Regions from separate parts of the Streptomyces sp. NPDC044719 genome, predicted to be linked through region 1. Evidence: riboswitches for the same ligand, from Rfam matches in the RefSeq annotation. Region 1 holds a riboswitch; each other region holds the start of a gene.
The links. A riboswitch is a leader RNA that binds a small molecule or an ion and turns the genes downstream of it on or off. The one in region 1 is predicted to bind cyclic di-AMP.

Region 1 (3,440 bases):
ACTCCTAAAGTGTTCGCCAACTCCGGAATAGGCCACCCCTCACGGACGTTGCGGGGTCAGTCGCCACACCCGGAAGCCCGTGATCCGGAAGTGGCTCCACACGGTCCGGAAGGCGAAGTGCCCGCTCGTGTACGGCTGCGGGTCGGTGTAGTCGAAAACGAGCCGCCCGTTGTTCCACCACCGCACCGTCGACCCGTTCGAGACGATCCGGACCCGGTTCGGCTCGCCCGGGACCAGCAGCGGCTCGGTGTAGTCGTGGATCAGGGGACGCACACCGGCCTGGCCCACATAACGCCGCAGCCGGGTCGTGGTGTTGTAGTTGGCGCCGTATCCGGCGTAGTAGGTCGTCAGGTGGTCGTACTCCTCCAGCGCCCCGCCACGTGGCGTGGCGAAGAGGTCGTCCGGGGAGCGGACGTCGGTCGCGTTCCAGAAGTTGTTGAGGTCCGAGACCCGGTCGTTGGCCCCGCCCTCGGAGACGGGCGTGGCGGTGTATTCGAGGACGTACGGTCCCTCGAGGCGCCGTCTGTACCAGACGGTCGCCCCGGCCGGTACGTCGATGTCCAGGACGCCTCGGGAGGCGGTGACGGACCCGCCGTCCTGGAGTTCGGTCGCCCACTGACCGAGTCCGTGGCAGAAGTCGTCGTGGGCGATGAGGCGCCGGTTCCGGGGTGCGGCGTTCGCGCTCTGCATCGGGGCGAGGGCCGCCAGCGCGGCTCCCGCCGTCAGGGCTCCCAACATTCTGCGGGTGGTCGGCACGGAACACAGCTCCTTCAGAAAGCGCTTGCACTCACGACGGGATCACTGTGGCCCAACTGCCGCCCCCTGTCGATCCCTTGAGTGGCGATCCCTTGAGGGTCCATCCCTTGAGTCGATCGGCAGCCGCACACACCGAAGGCCTGACCCGGGGATCGGGGTCCGGCCTTCGGCTGCGTGTCAGGCAGGGGGTGTCGCGGTCGGTCAGCCCACGGAGACGCCGTGCGAGCGCAGGTAGGCGACCGGGTCCACGTCCGAGCCGTAGTCCGGCGAGGTGCGGATCTCGAAGTGCAGGTGCGGTCCGGTCACATTGCCGGTCGCACCGGACAGGCCGACCTGCTGCCCGGCCGTCACGGTCTGGCCGGCCGAGACGGAGAGCTGGGACAGGTGGGCGTACTGCGCGTACTTGCCGTCCTCGAGCTGGATGACGACCTGGTTGCCGTACGCGCCGCCCCAGCCGGCGGAGACGACCGTGCCGGCGCCGACGGCCTTGAGCGAGGTGCCGGTCGGGACGACGAAGTCGACACCGGTGTGATAGCCGCTGGACCACATGCTGCCGGACATGTGGTACGGGGTGCCGACGGCGGCGCCGTCCACCGGGAGGCTGAAGCCGGAGGCCTCGGCGGCCGGCTTGGCGGCGGCCGGCTTCGCGGCGGTGCCGGCCTTCGAGGACGACTCGGCGGCGGACGACTTCTCAGCCGACGCCTTCGGCTTCTCGGCCGCCTTGGGCGCGGACGACTGCGTCTTGGGCGCGCTCGCCGCCTTCTTGCCGATCGAGAGCTTCAGGCCCGGGTGGATCAGCGACGGGTCGGAGCCGACGGCGTCACGGTTGTCGCTGTAGAGCTTCTTCCAGCCGCCGCTGACGTTCTGGTCGTCGGCTATCTTCGCGAGATAGTCGCCGGCCCTCACGGTGTACGTGTGGGCGCCCGTGGCCTTTTCGGCGGCCTTCTTCTCGGCGGCCGGAGCGGACTGGACGGCCTTTTCCGGAGCCGACTGCGGGGTCGCGGCGTGGGCGCCGGTGGCCCCCATGAGCGGAAGGGCGAGGGCGGCGCCACCGGTTCCGGCGACGGCGATGGAGCGGGTGAAACGCTGGGACTTCGGGCGGCGGTGCTTACCCTTCGCGGGCATGGCGAATTCCTCTCCGGCGCCTGCGAGGTGAGCTGTCGGGTGCGGGCTGGAGATGCCCGGCCGCACCGAAGTGCGGCTGAACCCCAAGCCGTTCCGGGAACCGGAACAGGCGTCTTACCTGTGGGTCCCCCGCTCCTGCCATACACGGGTGAGTGTGTGGGGCTCCGGGCGGCGGCAGGATTAGGCGTCCGTCCGGATTGGTGTGGAACGTAAGCGACCAAGACGCAATGGGACAAGCTTGCGGTTGCCTGTGACCGCGTTTCTCTGGACGCATCGGCATATTTACCGTCACCGAGCGTGGATTACCGATCTCCCGGTTTCCTCAATGTCCCTGAATAGCGCGAGAATTACGTGCACATGACGACAACACATCGTCACGAATATGACGATGGTCACGCACCCCGACCACATCTCCTTTACGATCGGGGCACGTTACACCGAAACACCTGAAGCGCCTTATTCGCCTTATCTACCCGATCCGGACAGAACGGCTACTTACGCCTAAGGCGGACGACCGTGGCATCCAGGTCCCCGCGCAGGCCGATTCGCAGCCCGTGATGAGTAAGTACGGCCCCTCGGTGAACTTCGCCCGTTTCGGGGCATTCATACACTGCTGTCGGGTCGAGGCCCCGCAGCCGGAGCGCCGGAACGGGCTCGCCGTAGCGCTGCGCCTGGAGCCAGACGAGGACGACGGTCTCGTCACCGAGGACGTACTGCACCGCGCTCGAGCCGCCCTCCGGCGCCCGCAGCCGGTACAGGTCGCCGCGCTGCACCACGGGCCGGATCTCCTTGTAGAGCTCCACCCAGCCCCGGGCCTCGGCGAGCTCCTCCGGCGTCCACCGCGTGAGGTCGCCGCCCACCCCGAGCACGCCGGCCATGGCACTGACGAACCGGAACCGCAGGGAGCTGGACCGCTGGTTGAGCATGGCGTTCGGGCTGTCGGTGACCCAGGCGGCCATGACCCGGGCCGGATGGATCTGGCTGAAGCCGTGCTGGATGGCGAGCCGGTCGAGCGGGTCGGTGTTGTCGGAGGTCCACACCTGGTCCGTGCGGCCCAGCACCCCGAGGTCGATCCGGCCGCCACCACCCGAGCAGGACTCGAAGGCCACACCGGGGTGCGCCGCCCGCAGCCGGTCCAGCAGGGCGTACAGGGCATGTACGTGGTCGACCCAGAGCCGCTGCGGGTAGGGGTCGTCCGGCCAGCCGGCGTCGGTGAAGCAGCGGTTGAAGTCCCACTTGACGTAGTCGATGGGGGCGCTGGAGAGCAGCCCGTCGAGCTGCTCCCACAGGTACTCCTGGACGTCCTCGCGGGCCAGGTTCAGTACGAGCTGATTGCGGAACTCCGTCCGCTTTCGTCCCGATTGATACTGCACCCAGTCGGGGTGGGCGCGGTACAGGTCGCTGTCCGCGTTGACCATCTCCGGCTCGACCCAGATCCCGAACTGCATACCGAGACCGTGCACATGGTCGGCGAGCGGCTTCAGTCCGCCCGGGAAGCGGTCGGGGTTGGGCGTCCAGTCACCGAGCCCGGCCCGGTCGCTGGTCCGGGACCCGAACCA
Region 2 (3,440 bases), on a different contig from region 1:
TTGTAGAACTCGGACGCGGCCACGTCGAGGGCGAGGGCGATCTGCTCGCCGGGGGTGTAGCCGGCCTCCTTGATCGCCTCGAGGATGAGGTCGAGGGCCTCGCGGTTGGAGCCGAGGTTCGGGGCGAAGCCGCCCTCGTCGCCGAGGCCGGTGGCCAGGCCCTTGCTCTTCAGGACCTTCTTCAGCGTGTGGTAGACCTCGGCGCCCCAGCGCAGGGCCTCGGAGAAGGACTCCGCGCCGATCGGGGCGATCATGAACTCCTGGATGTCCACGTTGGAGTCGGCGTGCGAGCCGCCGTTCAGGATGTTCATCATCGGCACCGGCAGCAGGTGCGCGTTCGGGCCGCCCAGGTAGCGGAACAGCGGCAGGTCGCTGGCCTCGGAGGCGGCGTGGGCGACGGCGAGGGAGACGCCGAGGATGGCGTTGGCGCCGAGGGAGCCCTTGTTGTCGGTGGCGTCCAGGTCGAACATCGCCTGGTCGATCAGGCGCTGCTCGGTGGCGTCGTAGCCGACGAGCTCCGGGCCGATCTGCTCGATGACCGCGAGGACGGCCTTCTCCACACCCTTGCCGAGGTAACGGTTCGAGTCGCCGTCACGCAGCTCGATGGCCTCGAAGGCGCCCGTGGAGGCGCCGGACGGGACGGCGGCACGACCGGTGCTGCCGTCGTCGAGGCCGACCTCGACCTCGACCGTGGGGTTGCCTCGGGAGTCCAGGATTTCCCGGGCTACGACGACGTCGATGGACGGCACGAGCATCTCCTTCTTATGTGACGCGGGTACGCGGGTCGCGGGGACCCGGCGAGGGCGGGCCGTGGTGGCTCGCGACATGAGCCTAACCGGCTCCGGCCGATCGGCCACCGGGTCGCCCACCCCATGGACAGAACCGAGCGTAAATTGTTTCCGAACGGAACAAAGACGGTTGTGGAAAAGCGGGGCAGAAAAAACCCCGCCCCGGCGCGTACGGGGGAACACGCACCGGGGCGGGGAGCCCGTGGGGACGGGGGCCGCCCCCCGAGGGGGGCGGAGGGCCGCTGCTTACTTCAGGTGCAGCTGCTGGCCCGGGTAGATGAGGTTGGCGTCCGAGACGATGTCCTTGTTCAGCTGGAACAGCTTCTCCCAGCCGCCCTCGACCTTCTCGTCCGACGCGATCGAGCTCAGGGTGTCGCCCTTGACGACCTTGTACTCGCCGTCGCCCTTCTTGACCTTCTTGCCGGTCGGGGTGGTGACGGTCTTCTTGGCGGCCGGGCGGTCCTCGGAGCGCGAGGCCGGCTGCTGGGTCTCGCGGGACTCGGTGCTCTGCTCGCTCTGCTGCGAGGAGCTGCCGGAGTCGTTCGAGGAGGAGCCGCCGCCGTTGTAGCCGGCACTCGACAGGCCCTTGCCGCAGACCGGCCAGGCACCCTTGCCCTGGCCCGCGAGGACCTTCTCGCCGATCTCGATCTGCTGCTCCTTGGTGGCCTGGTCGGCGGTGGCGGCGTACTTGGTGCCGCCGTAGCCGGACCAGGTGGAGGCGGAGAACTGCAGACCGCCGTAGTAGCCGTTGCCGGTGTTGATGGACCAGTTGCCGCCGGCCTCGCACTGGGCGACGGCGTCCCACTCGGAGGCGGTGGCGGCGGAGGCGCCGCCGGCGGCCATCAGCGGGGCGGCGACAGCGGCGCCGGTGACACCGGCGACGGCGATGGCACGGCTGGCCTTGGACGGACGGCGGTGCTTGCCCTTGCTGGAAAACAGCATGGAAGGATCCCCTCACCGACGCCTGCGAGGTGAGCTGTCGGGTTCGGGCCGGTTGAGTTGCCCGGCCGCGCCCCTCCCGGGACACGGCTTCACCCCAAGCCCTTCCGGCGCAACTGGCCGGTCGGGCACCTACCTTGGGTCCCCCGCTCCTGCCTACGGCGCTTGACGCGACGACTGTTCCCGTACGGCCGCTGGCAGGATTCGGCGTTGCGGCAGCCGGGGCTCGTGGTGACGAGCGGTCCCGACCGTAGCCACGCGATCCGCCGAATTTCAAAGACGATCAGGGCTTCTGAGATCTATCTCTCACGGACCCCAAACGGGACATTCACTGCGAAACAGGACGCGAACTCGAGCGGTTTCGGGGCGACTTCCGCCCCCGTTTCCGCACTGCCCGAACAACTACTTCCCGTCCGCTTCGCCCTCTACCGTGAGCTTCTCACCGGGGCGAATGAGGTTCGGGTCGGCACCGACGGCCTTCTTGTTGCCGTCGTAGAGCTCGTGCCATCCGCCGCTGATATCAAGGGAGTCGGCGATGGACCAGAGACTGTCGCCGATACCCACGATGTAGGCACCCTCGGACGAGTCGTCGGAGCCCTCGTCGCCGCGCGAGGCGTGACGGCCCGTGGACTCGCCCGTACGGCCGTTCTCGGGCGTGGGGGTTTCGTCGGCACTGGGACCACGGTGACGGCCGGAGCCGGTGTCGGTCCCGGTCTCGGTGCGCGCCGAAGAGTCTTCGTCCTGCTGGGAGTTGCCGGACTTGTCAGGCTCGGGCGTCGCCGACGGGGAACCTGACTCCTGGTCCCGCGAAAAGGAGTCCTCGGAGTCGGGCGACTTGTCCGAGTTGCCGCTTTCATCCTGCGAGGTCGACGGCGCGTCAGGAGACGGCGAGGCGGACGACGAAGGGGACGAACCGAGAGAGTCGAGCAATCCGTATGATTCCGAAGAATCGGATGAGTCACTCGAGTCGGACGACTTCTTGTCCTGCTCGAGGCCGGAGAGCAGTCCGCAGGTGCGCCAGGCACCGGCTCCCTGCTCGGCGAGGATTCTCTCGGCCACGGCTATCTGCTGGGAACGGCTGGCCAGGTCGGCGCTCGGGGCGTAGTCCAGGCCGCCGTGGCTCTCCCAGTCCTCCTGCGACAACTGCAGGCCGCCGAAGTATCCGTTGCCGCTGTTCTGGCTCCAGGCGCCGCCGGTCTCACAGTCCGCGACCCGGTCCCAGGTCGTGCCGTCGGCAGCGCTGGCGCCGGAGGCTCCGAGGAGCGGGATCGCGATGGCGGAGCCGGTCACTCCTGCCGCGACGAGGAGAGCCGGAGCCTGGCGGGGGCGACGGTGCCGACCGTTCCCGGAGAGCATACGGAGACCTTTCGCGAAGACAGCAGTGACCTGCGCGGCGCAGGTTTGACTGGCTCGCGCTGATGATGGGTGAACGTATAGGCAGACGATCACTTGTCACAAGTTAATGCCGCGTAGATCACGTGAAGATCACAACCCTGACGGCGTGTCACCTTTGGATGCGGGCGTGAACTCCACCGGCAGGGTGCGCAGCCCGCGCATGATCAGCCCGCCGCGCCATCTCAGCTCGGCCGGGTCGGCCGCGAGCCTCAGGTCCGGGAGACGGGTGAGGAGCGTGGCGAGGGCGGTCTGGCCCTCCAGGCGGGCGAGCGGGGCGCCGAGGCAGTAGTGGATGCCGTGGCCGTACCCGAGGTGCTG
Region 3 (3,440 bases), on a different contig from region 1:
GTTGCCGCCGAGGGCGAGCGGGAAGATCTCGAGGTCGGAGGAGCCGAGCTTGCGAAGAGAAGTCATGCCTCTCGTCAACGGCCGTGCCGGAGCGGCTCATTCCAGGTCAGACGCAAAAGTCGTGTAAACGGCCGCCGCACATGCCGGAAACCGGCAGCCCTGACGTCGGGGGGGCGTCGTCAGGGCTGCCGGTGCTTCGACTGGCTTGTGGCGCTTACGGGTTCAGGCCCTTGCCCCGCAGCCACGCCATCGGGTCGATCCCGCTGCTGGAACCGCCGGAGTGAACTTCGAGGTGCAGGTGGGCACCGGTGACGTTGCCGGTGGCGCCGACGCGGCCGATGACATCACCCGTGCTGACCTTCTGGCCGACGCTGACGCCGATGGAGGACTGGTGCGCGTACCAGATCTCCGTGCCGTCATCGAGGGTGAGGACCGTCTTGTAGCCGTACGAGCCGTTCCAGCCCGCCTCGGTGATGGTGCCGCTGTGCACCGCCTTGATCGGCGTGCCCGTGGGGGCGGCGAAGTCGAGACCCGTGTGGTAGCCGGAGGACCAGTAGGCGCCGGCCTGGCCGAAGCTGGAGGTGATGGTGTACGAGGAGGTCGGCAGCGTGAACTGCTTGGCGAGGGCGGCGAGCCGCTCGGCCTCGGCCTTCTTCTTGGCCTCCTCCTCCGCCTTCCTCTTGGCCTCGGCGGCCTTGGCCTTGGCTTCCTCCTCCGCCTTGGCGACGGCTTCGGCGGCCGCCTTCTCTGCGGCGTCGGCGGCGTCCTGCGCGGCCTTGGTGTCGATCTGGTCCTGCTGGTGCTCGACCTGGGCCATGATCCGGGCGCGCAGCGCCTCGCCGGCGTCGGAGGAGCCCTGCTCGGTGTCCGCCGTGGCCGTCGTGCCGAGGCCGCTCAGCGGAGTCGCGGAGCCCGCGGGGGTGTCGTCGTCCGAGATGAGGGAACCCACCGAGGGCAGGTCCGGCACGGAGATGGACACCGGCGGCTTGCCGGTCTGGGCGCTGGCCATGCCGCCCGCGCCCACGGCGGCTATGACGCCGACGCCCAGGACGGTGGAGCTGCGGGCGAGACCTCCGCCGCGCTGCTTGGTGACGCGATGCCGGCCACGGACGGGACGGATGGATTCCTCGGTGGGGTTCCACTCCTGGAACGGGCCCTCGTCGGTGCGCTGACCGCCGTAGCCGAAAGTCTCGGTGTCGCGCTGGTTCTGCGCGAACGGGGCCGCGGGGGCAGGCCGGTTGGACGCCACGTGGGCGTACTCCTTTCCTTCCTTCTCGCCTACCGGGTTAGCTGACGGGTTCGGAGCAGGAAGGTCTCCTACGCGCGTATACCAACCGTGCTTCCACGGCGGTTTACGCCCGATTCACCCCAAGTGGTGGTTCCCCGGTTCCCTTTCGGGATTCGGCGCGTGCGCACGGAGCCGCCTTCTGTGACGGCTGGGACGACCGCGCTGCGTTATCGAACGTTAATAGACCCGGGGAGCGTATTCCAGCGATTCCACTTGATCATTAACCTTTTTCGTGCGGACTTACCTGCCACGACCGGCTTAAATCGGGCGAGTTACCCGCTCCGCAAGTGACTGCTGGGTATTGACGGTGTGTCAGTTGCTCTGCGGAGCGGCGCGCTTCGCTCACGGGCAGTAATCGGGGTGTGGAGAAGCGGAAAACACCGAGGGCCGGAACCCTTTCGGATTCCGGCCCTCGGCCTTCAGTAGCGGGGACAGGATTTGAACCTGCGACCTCTGGGTTATGAGCCCAGCGAGCTACCGAGCTGCTCCACCCCGCGTCGTTGTGATTCCAGTGTACGCCATCCGCGGGACCACTCGTGACCACCCACCCGCTACAGCAGATGGCGGTTCGGGGCCTTGGCCCGGTGCTCGTGCTCTGGGAGGACGACGACCTCCGCCCCGCCGGCCGCCAGGACTCCGCTGCCGTCGGCGCCCTGGACGAAGGTGTCCGGCTCACGCCAGGCCGTGACCACACGGCGTACGCCCGCGTCGAGGAGCAGCCGGGCGCAGGGTGCGGGGCGGGAGGCGCGGCGGGCGCAGGGCTCCAGGCTGCTGTAGACCGTGGCGGTGGCGAGGCGCGGGTCGGACGGGTCGAGCTTCGCCAGGGCCGCCTCCTCGGCGTGCGCTACGGGGTCGCCGCCCTCGCGGGAGTGGCCGCGGGCCAGTTCCGTGCCGTCGGCCGCGACCACCACCGCGCCCACGCTGAACGCCGTGTCCGACGGCGGGCAGAGGTCCGCCAGTTCGCAGGCGAGGGCCAGCCAGTGGTGGTCGGCGGCGGTGGGGAGGGGGCCGGTGCCCGGGGCGGTGGGTTCGTAGCGCATGAGGACCACGTCCTCGATGCGCCGCGTCTCCAGCAGCCGGAGCCTGCCGCCCTGGTAGCCGCCGGGCCCGAAGAGGCGGGGTGCCTTCGGATCGCCCACGAAGAGCGGGGCGAGCACCAGCTGGAGTTCGTCGGCCAGGCCCTGGGTGAGGAGCTGGGTGTGGATCAGACCGCCGCCCTCGACCATGAGCCGCCGTACGCCCCGTACGTCGTGCAGGTGGGTGAGGAGCCGGCGCCAGTCGAGGCCGGTGCCGAGGGGGACCACGTCGGTGGCGAGGCCGAGGGCCCGGGCGCGCTCGGCGCCCTGGTCGGTCGTGTAGAGGACCTTCTCGCCGCCGGTGTGCCAGAACTTGGCGTCCGGGTCGAGGTCGCCGGAGCCGCTGACGGTGACCTTGAGGGGGTACTCCGGTTTCCCGGCGGCCCGGCGGGCGGCCCGGCGTTCCTCGGAGTTCACCAGGAGCCGGGGGTTGTCGGCGCGGATGGTGCCGGCGCCGATCAGGATGGCGTCGACGCCGGCCCGGACCTCGTCGACCCGGTCGAAGTCGGCCGGGCTCGACAGGAGCAGGCGGTCGGGTCCGGTGTCGTCCAGGTAGCCGTCGAGGGAGACGGCTGCGGACAGCAGGACGTACGGGTGAGGCATCGACGCTCCGCGGCTGGTCGGGACGGCGGGACTGGACAAGGTCACCCAGGCGGCCTTGGTTCAAGTTTGAAACAAACCTACACTGACGGCATGACGACTCGCTGGCTCACCCCCGAGGAGCAACGCGCCTGGCGCGCGTACATCGCCTCCTCGCTGCTCCTGGAGGACGCGATCGACCGGCAGCTCCAGCAGGACGCCGGCATGCCGCACCTTTACTACTCCATCCTGTCCGTCCTGTCGGAGTCCCCCGAGCAGCGCCTGCGCATGACCGATCTCGCCGAGCGGCTGAAGATCACGCGCAGCCGCCTGACGTACGCGGTGACGCGGCTGGAGAAGGACGGCATGCTGCGGCGCGAGGCCTGCCGCTACGACAAGCGGGGCAGCATCGCCGTACTGACCGAGGCGGGGTTCGCCGTACTGGAACGCGCCGCGCCCGGGCATGTCGAGACCGTGCGGAGCTTCGTCTTCGACCG
Region 4 (3,440 bases), on a different contig from region 1:
GCACCCATCGCATATTCACTCATCGCCACCGACCTGGACGGAACGCTGCTGCGCGGCGACGACACCCTCTCCGACCGGTCGCTCGCCGTGCTCGCGCGGGTGGCGGAGGCCGGTGCCCAGCACCTCGTGGTGACGGGCCGGCCGGCGCCACGTGTGCGACCGCTCCTCGACGACCTCCGCTGCACGGGGCTCGCGGTGTGCGGGCAGGGCGCGCAGGTGTACGACGCCGGCGCGGACCGGCTGCTGTGGTCCATCACCCTGGACCGGGAACTGGCGGAGACCGCGCTCGGCAAGATCGAGGCCGAGGTGGGGCAGGTGTACGCCGCGGTCGACCAGGACGGGGTCGACGGGCTCACACTCATCGAGCCGGGCTATCTCATGCCGCACCCGACCCTGCCGGCCGTGCGGGTCGACCGGCGCGACGATCTGTGGGGCGAGCCGATCAGCAAGGTGCTGCTGCGCCATCCCTACCTGACGGACGACGAGTTGGCGGCGACGGCCCGTTCGGTGGTCGGCTCCCTGGCGACGGTGACGATGTCGGGGCCCGGCACGGTCGAGCTCCAGCCGTGCGGCGTCACCAAGGCGACGGGCCTGGCGCTGGCCGCCGAGCATCTGGGGCTGCGGCCGGCGGACACCATCGCCTTTGGTGACATGCCCAACGACATCCCGATGTTCGACTGGGCGGCCCACGGCGTCGCGATGGCGAACGCCCATCCCGAACTCAAGGCCGTGGCCGACGAGATCACCCTGTCGAACGAGGACGACGGCATCGCCGTCGTCCTCGAGCGACTGCTGGGCGGGTCGGCTCAGTACGGGCCGTTGACGTTGTCGATCGAGCCGTAGCGGTCGGCCGCGTAGTTGCAGGCCGCCGTGATGTTGGCGACCGGGTCGTACGGATCCCACGACGTGCCGTCCACGTGGTAGGCCTGGAAGGTCGGGTCGATGGTCTGGAGCAGGCCCTTGGACGGGGTGCCCTTGGCCGCGTTGGAGTCCCAGTTGTTGATCGCCTGGGGGTTGCCGGACGACTCGCGCATGATGTTGCGGTGGATGCCGTCGTAGGACCCCGGAATGCCCTTCTGCGCCATGATGTCCAGCGCCTCACGGATCCATCCGTCGAGGTTGTCGGCGTAGGTCTTGGCGGAGGCCGGGGTGGCCTTGGCGACGCCGCCGGCGGGCTTCGCGGCCGGCTCGGCGGACGACTTGGCCGCCTCCTTCGTGGCGGCCGCCTTGGTCGTCGACACCTTCAGCTTCAGGCCCGGGTGGATCAGCTTCGGGTCGTCGCCGACGGCGGAGCGGTTGTCCTTGTAGAGCTTCTTCCAGCCGCCCGAGACGTCGTACTTGTCCGCGATGCGGTAGAGCGTGTCGCCCTTGGTCACGGTGTACGTGAGGGACTTGGCGGGCTTGACCGCCTGGGGCTCCACGGCGTTCGCGTGCGTCGCGCCGAGGAGCGGGAGGGTCAGTGCCGCTCCGCCGGTGCCGGCGATCGCGACACCTCGGGTGAGCGGGTTGGTTCTGGGGCGACGGTGCTTGCCTCGTCCGGCCATGGCGATGTTCCTCTCCGGCGCCTGCGAGGTGAGCTGTCGGGTTCGGGCCGGGAGGTGCCCGGCCGCGTACGGCGGTGTACTGCCGTACGCGGCTTCACCCCGAGCCGTGCCGCTGTGCGGACCGGCGACTTACCTGGGTCCCCCGCTCCTGCCCTGCGTGAGTGAGTCGGTTCGTGTGGGGGTCCGGGCGGCGGCAGGATTCGGCGTCCGCCGGACAGGCCGGGAACGTATGCGAGAGCACATGTCGGGAACAAGCGCCGGAGTCACATATCGCGCGGTTGACCTTGGTCGGGGGTGTTTGGTCCGCTTGATCCTTTGCGGAAGCCAAGGCTCAACTGGCGTTCGGCTGAAGGAGGTACGGGTCGATGCCGGGGTGGCGCGGCAAAGGGGTTAACGTGATTCAACTCACTGATCACAAGCCTGTGGGGCAATTACCGTCAAAGGTAATTTGCTCAGTCGTCATGGCAAATCGTGAATATCTCACTATCGGCTGGTAAGTCGACAAATGTCTGTTCTTATGGCCCGATCAAAAACATAACGGTCGTGATCAGATACCACCCGGCCTGTAACCATGGGCGCTGGCGGTGATCGAAACGTGACCGGATACGCTGACTCGAGTGATGGCAGCGACCTATCGACAATCCGCGTAATCACCGGCAGACACAGCAGACAGGAGACCCCTCGTGACCGACGTCGGGCCGTTCGGGCTGAGCGTGCGGGACCAGGCTCTGGAAGCCGATGTCCAGGCCGGGTTGGCGGCTGTCGAGGAAGGCTTGTTCGAGGCCACCAAGAGTGAGGTGCCCTTCATCACGGAGGCCGCCCAGCACCTGGTGCGGGCCGGCGGCAAGCGGTTCCGTCCGCTGCTCGTGATGCTCTCCGCCCAGTTCGGCGACCCGTACGCGCCCGGGATCGTGCCGTCGGCCGTCGTCGTGGAACTGACCCATCTCGCCACGCTGTACCACGACGACGTGATGGACGAGGCGACGGTGCGCCGCGGGGTCGCGAGCGCGAACGCCCGCTGGGACAACTCCGTCGCGGTCCTCACCGGCGACTTCCTCTTCGCCCGTGCCTCGCACACCCTGGCCGACCTCGGCCCGGAGGCGGTGCGGGTGCAGGCCGAGGCGTTCGAACGGCTGGTGACCGGGCAGATCCTGGAGACGGCCGGACCGCAGGACGGCCGCGACCCCGTCGAGCACTACCTGGACGTGCTGGGCGGCAAGACCGGCTCGCTGGTGGCCGTGTCGTGCCGGTTCGGCGCGATGATGTCCGGCGCCGACGAGACGACCGTGGACGTGCTGACCCAGTACGGCGAGCGGCTCGGCGTCGCCTTCCAGCTCGCGGACGACGTCCTGGACATCGCCTCCGACTCCCACGAGTCCGGCAAGACCCCCGGCACCGATCTGCGCGAGGGCATCCCCACGATGCCGGTGCTGCGGCTGCGCGAGCGGGCGGCCCGGCTCGGCCTCGCGGACGACATCGCCCTGTGCGAGCTGCTGGACTCCGACCTCACCGACGACGAACGGCACGCCGAGGCCCTGCGCCTGCTGCGCGCCCACCCGGCGCTGGAACAGGCCCGGAAGGACACCGTCCGCTACGCCCAGGACGCCCGCTCGGCGCTGGCCCCCCTGCCCGAGTGCGCCGCCAAGACGGCCCTCGTGGAGCTGTGCGACGCCGTGGTGCACCGGGCCGGCTGACCGGCAACCCCTACGGGTCGGGGGAGAAGCCGCCCCTCCGTGTCATACCCCAGCAGTACGTGGAGTTGAGTCCGCGGTCTGACGTATCTGCCCGGCCGATTTGGTCAGATGGAAACCACGGAAAACACCAAACCTCACCTGTTCGGGTGAGAATGGCGGCCAGGGACGAGTGCGTGGACGACACGGACAGCCGCCGCCGACC

Region 2: another riboswitch for cyclic di-AMP. It lies ahead of AC07DF_RS29140 (transglycosylase family protein); the one in region 1 lies ahead of AC07DF_RS34535 (M23 family metallopeptidase).
Region 3: another riboswitch for cyclic di-AMP. It lies ahead of AC07DF_RS11595 (M23 family metallopeptidase); the one in region 1 lies ahead of AC07DF_RS34535 (M23 family metallopeptidase).
Region 4: another riboswitch for cyclic di-AMP. It lies ahead of AC07DF_RS01040 (transglycosylase SLT domain-containing protein); the one in region 1 lies ahead of AC07DF_RS34535 (M23 family metallopeptidase).

The regions. Positions count from the first base shown of each region.
Region 1 is NZ_JBWKHE010000010.1:46,179-49,618, forward strand. It holds gene AC07DF_RS34530 (DUF6250 domain-containing protein) at 40-756, opposite strand; gene AC07DF_RS34535 (M23 family metallopeptidase) at 958-1,881, opposite strand; cyclic di-AMP (ydaO/yuaA leader) riboswitch at 1,884-2,042, opposite strand; gene AC07DF_RS34540 (alpha-galactosidase) at 2,373-3,440, opposite strand, start outside.
Region 2 is NZ_JBWKHE010000007.1:534,523-537,962, reverse strand. It holds gene eno (phosphopyruvate hydratase) at 1-749, opposite strand, end outside; gene AC07DF_RS29140 (transglycosylase family protein) at 1,035-1,730, opposite strand; cyclic di-AMP (ydaO/yuaA leader) riboswitch at 1,735-1,901, opposite strand; gene AC07DF_RS29135 (transglycosylase family protein) at 2,130-3,083, opposite strand; gene AC07DF_RS29130 (cytochrome P450 family protein) at 3,213-3,440, opposite strand, start outside.
Region 3 is NZ_JBWKHE010000003.1:21,462-24,901, forward strand. It holds gene AC07DF_RS11590 (aldo/keto reductase) at 1-66, opposite strand, end outside; gene AC07DF_RS11595 (M23 family metallopeptidase) at 215-1,249, opposite strand; cyclic di-AMP (ydaO/yuaA leader) riboswitch at 1,261-1,417, opposite strand; tRNA gene AC07DF_RS11600 (tRNA-Met) at 1,712-1,785, opposite strand; gene AC07DF_RS11605 (dihydrofolate reductase family protein) at 1,840-2,967, opposite strand; gene AC07DF_RS11610 (MarR family winged helix-turn-helix transcriptional regulator) at 3,058-3,440, shown strand, end outside.
Region 4 is NZ_JBWKHE010000001.1:220,506-223,945, forward strand. It holds gene AC07DF_RS01035 (HAD family hydrolase) at 1-843, shown strand, start outside; gene AC07DF_RS01040 (transglycosylase SLT domain-containing protein) at 807-1,544, opposite strand; cyclic di-AMP (ydaO/yuaA leader) riboswitch at 1,548-1,718, opposite strand; gene AC07DF_RS01045 (polyprenyl synthetase family protein) at 2,228-3,238, shown strand.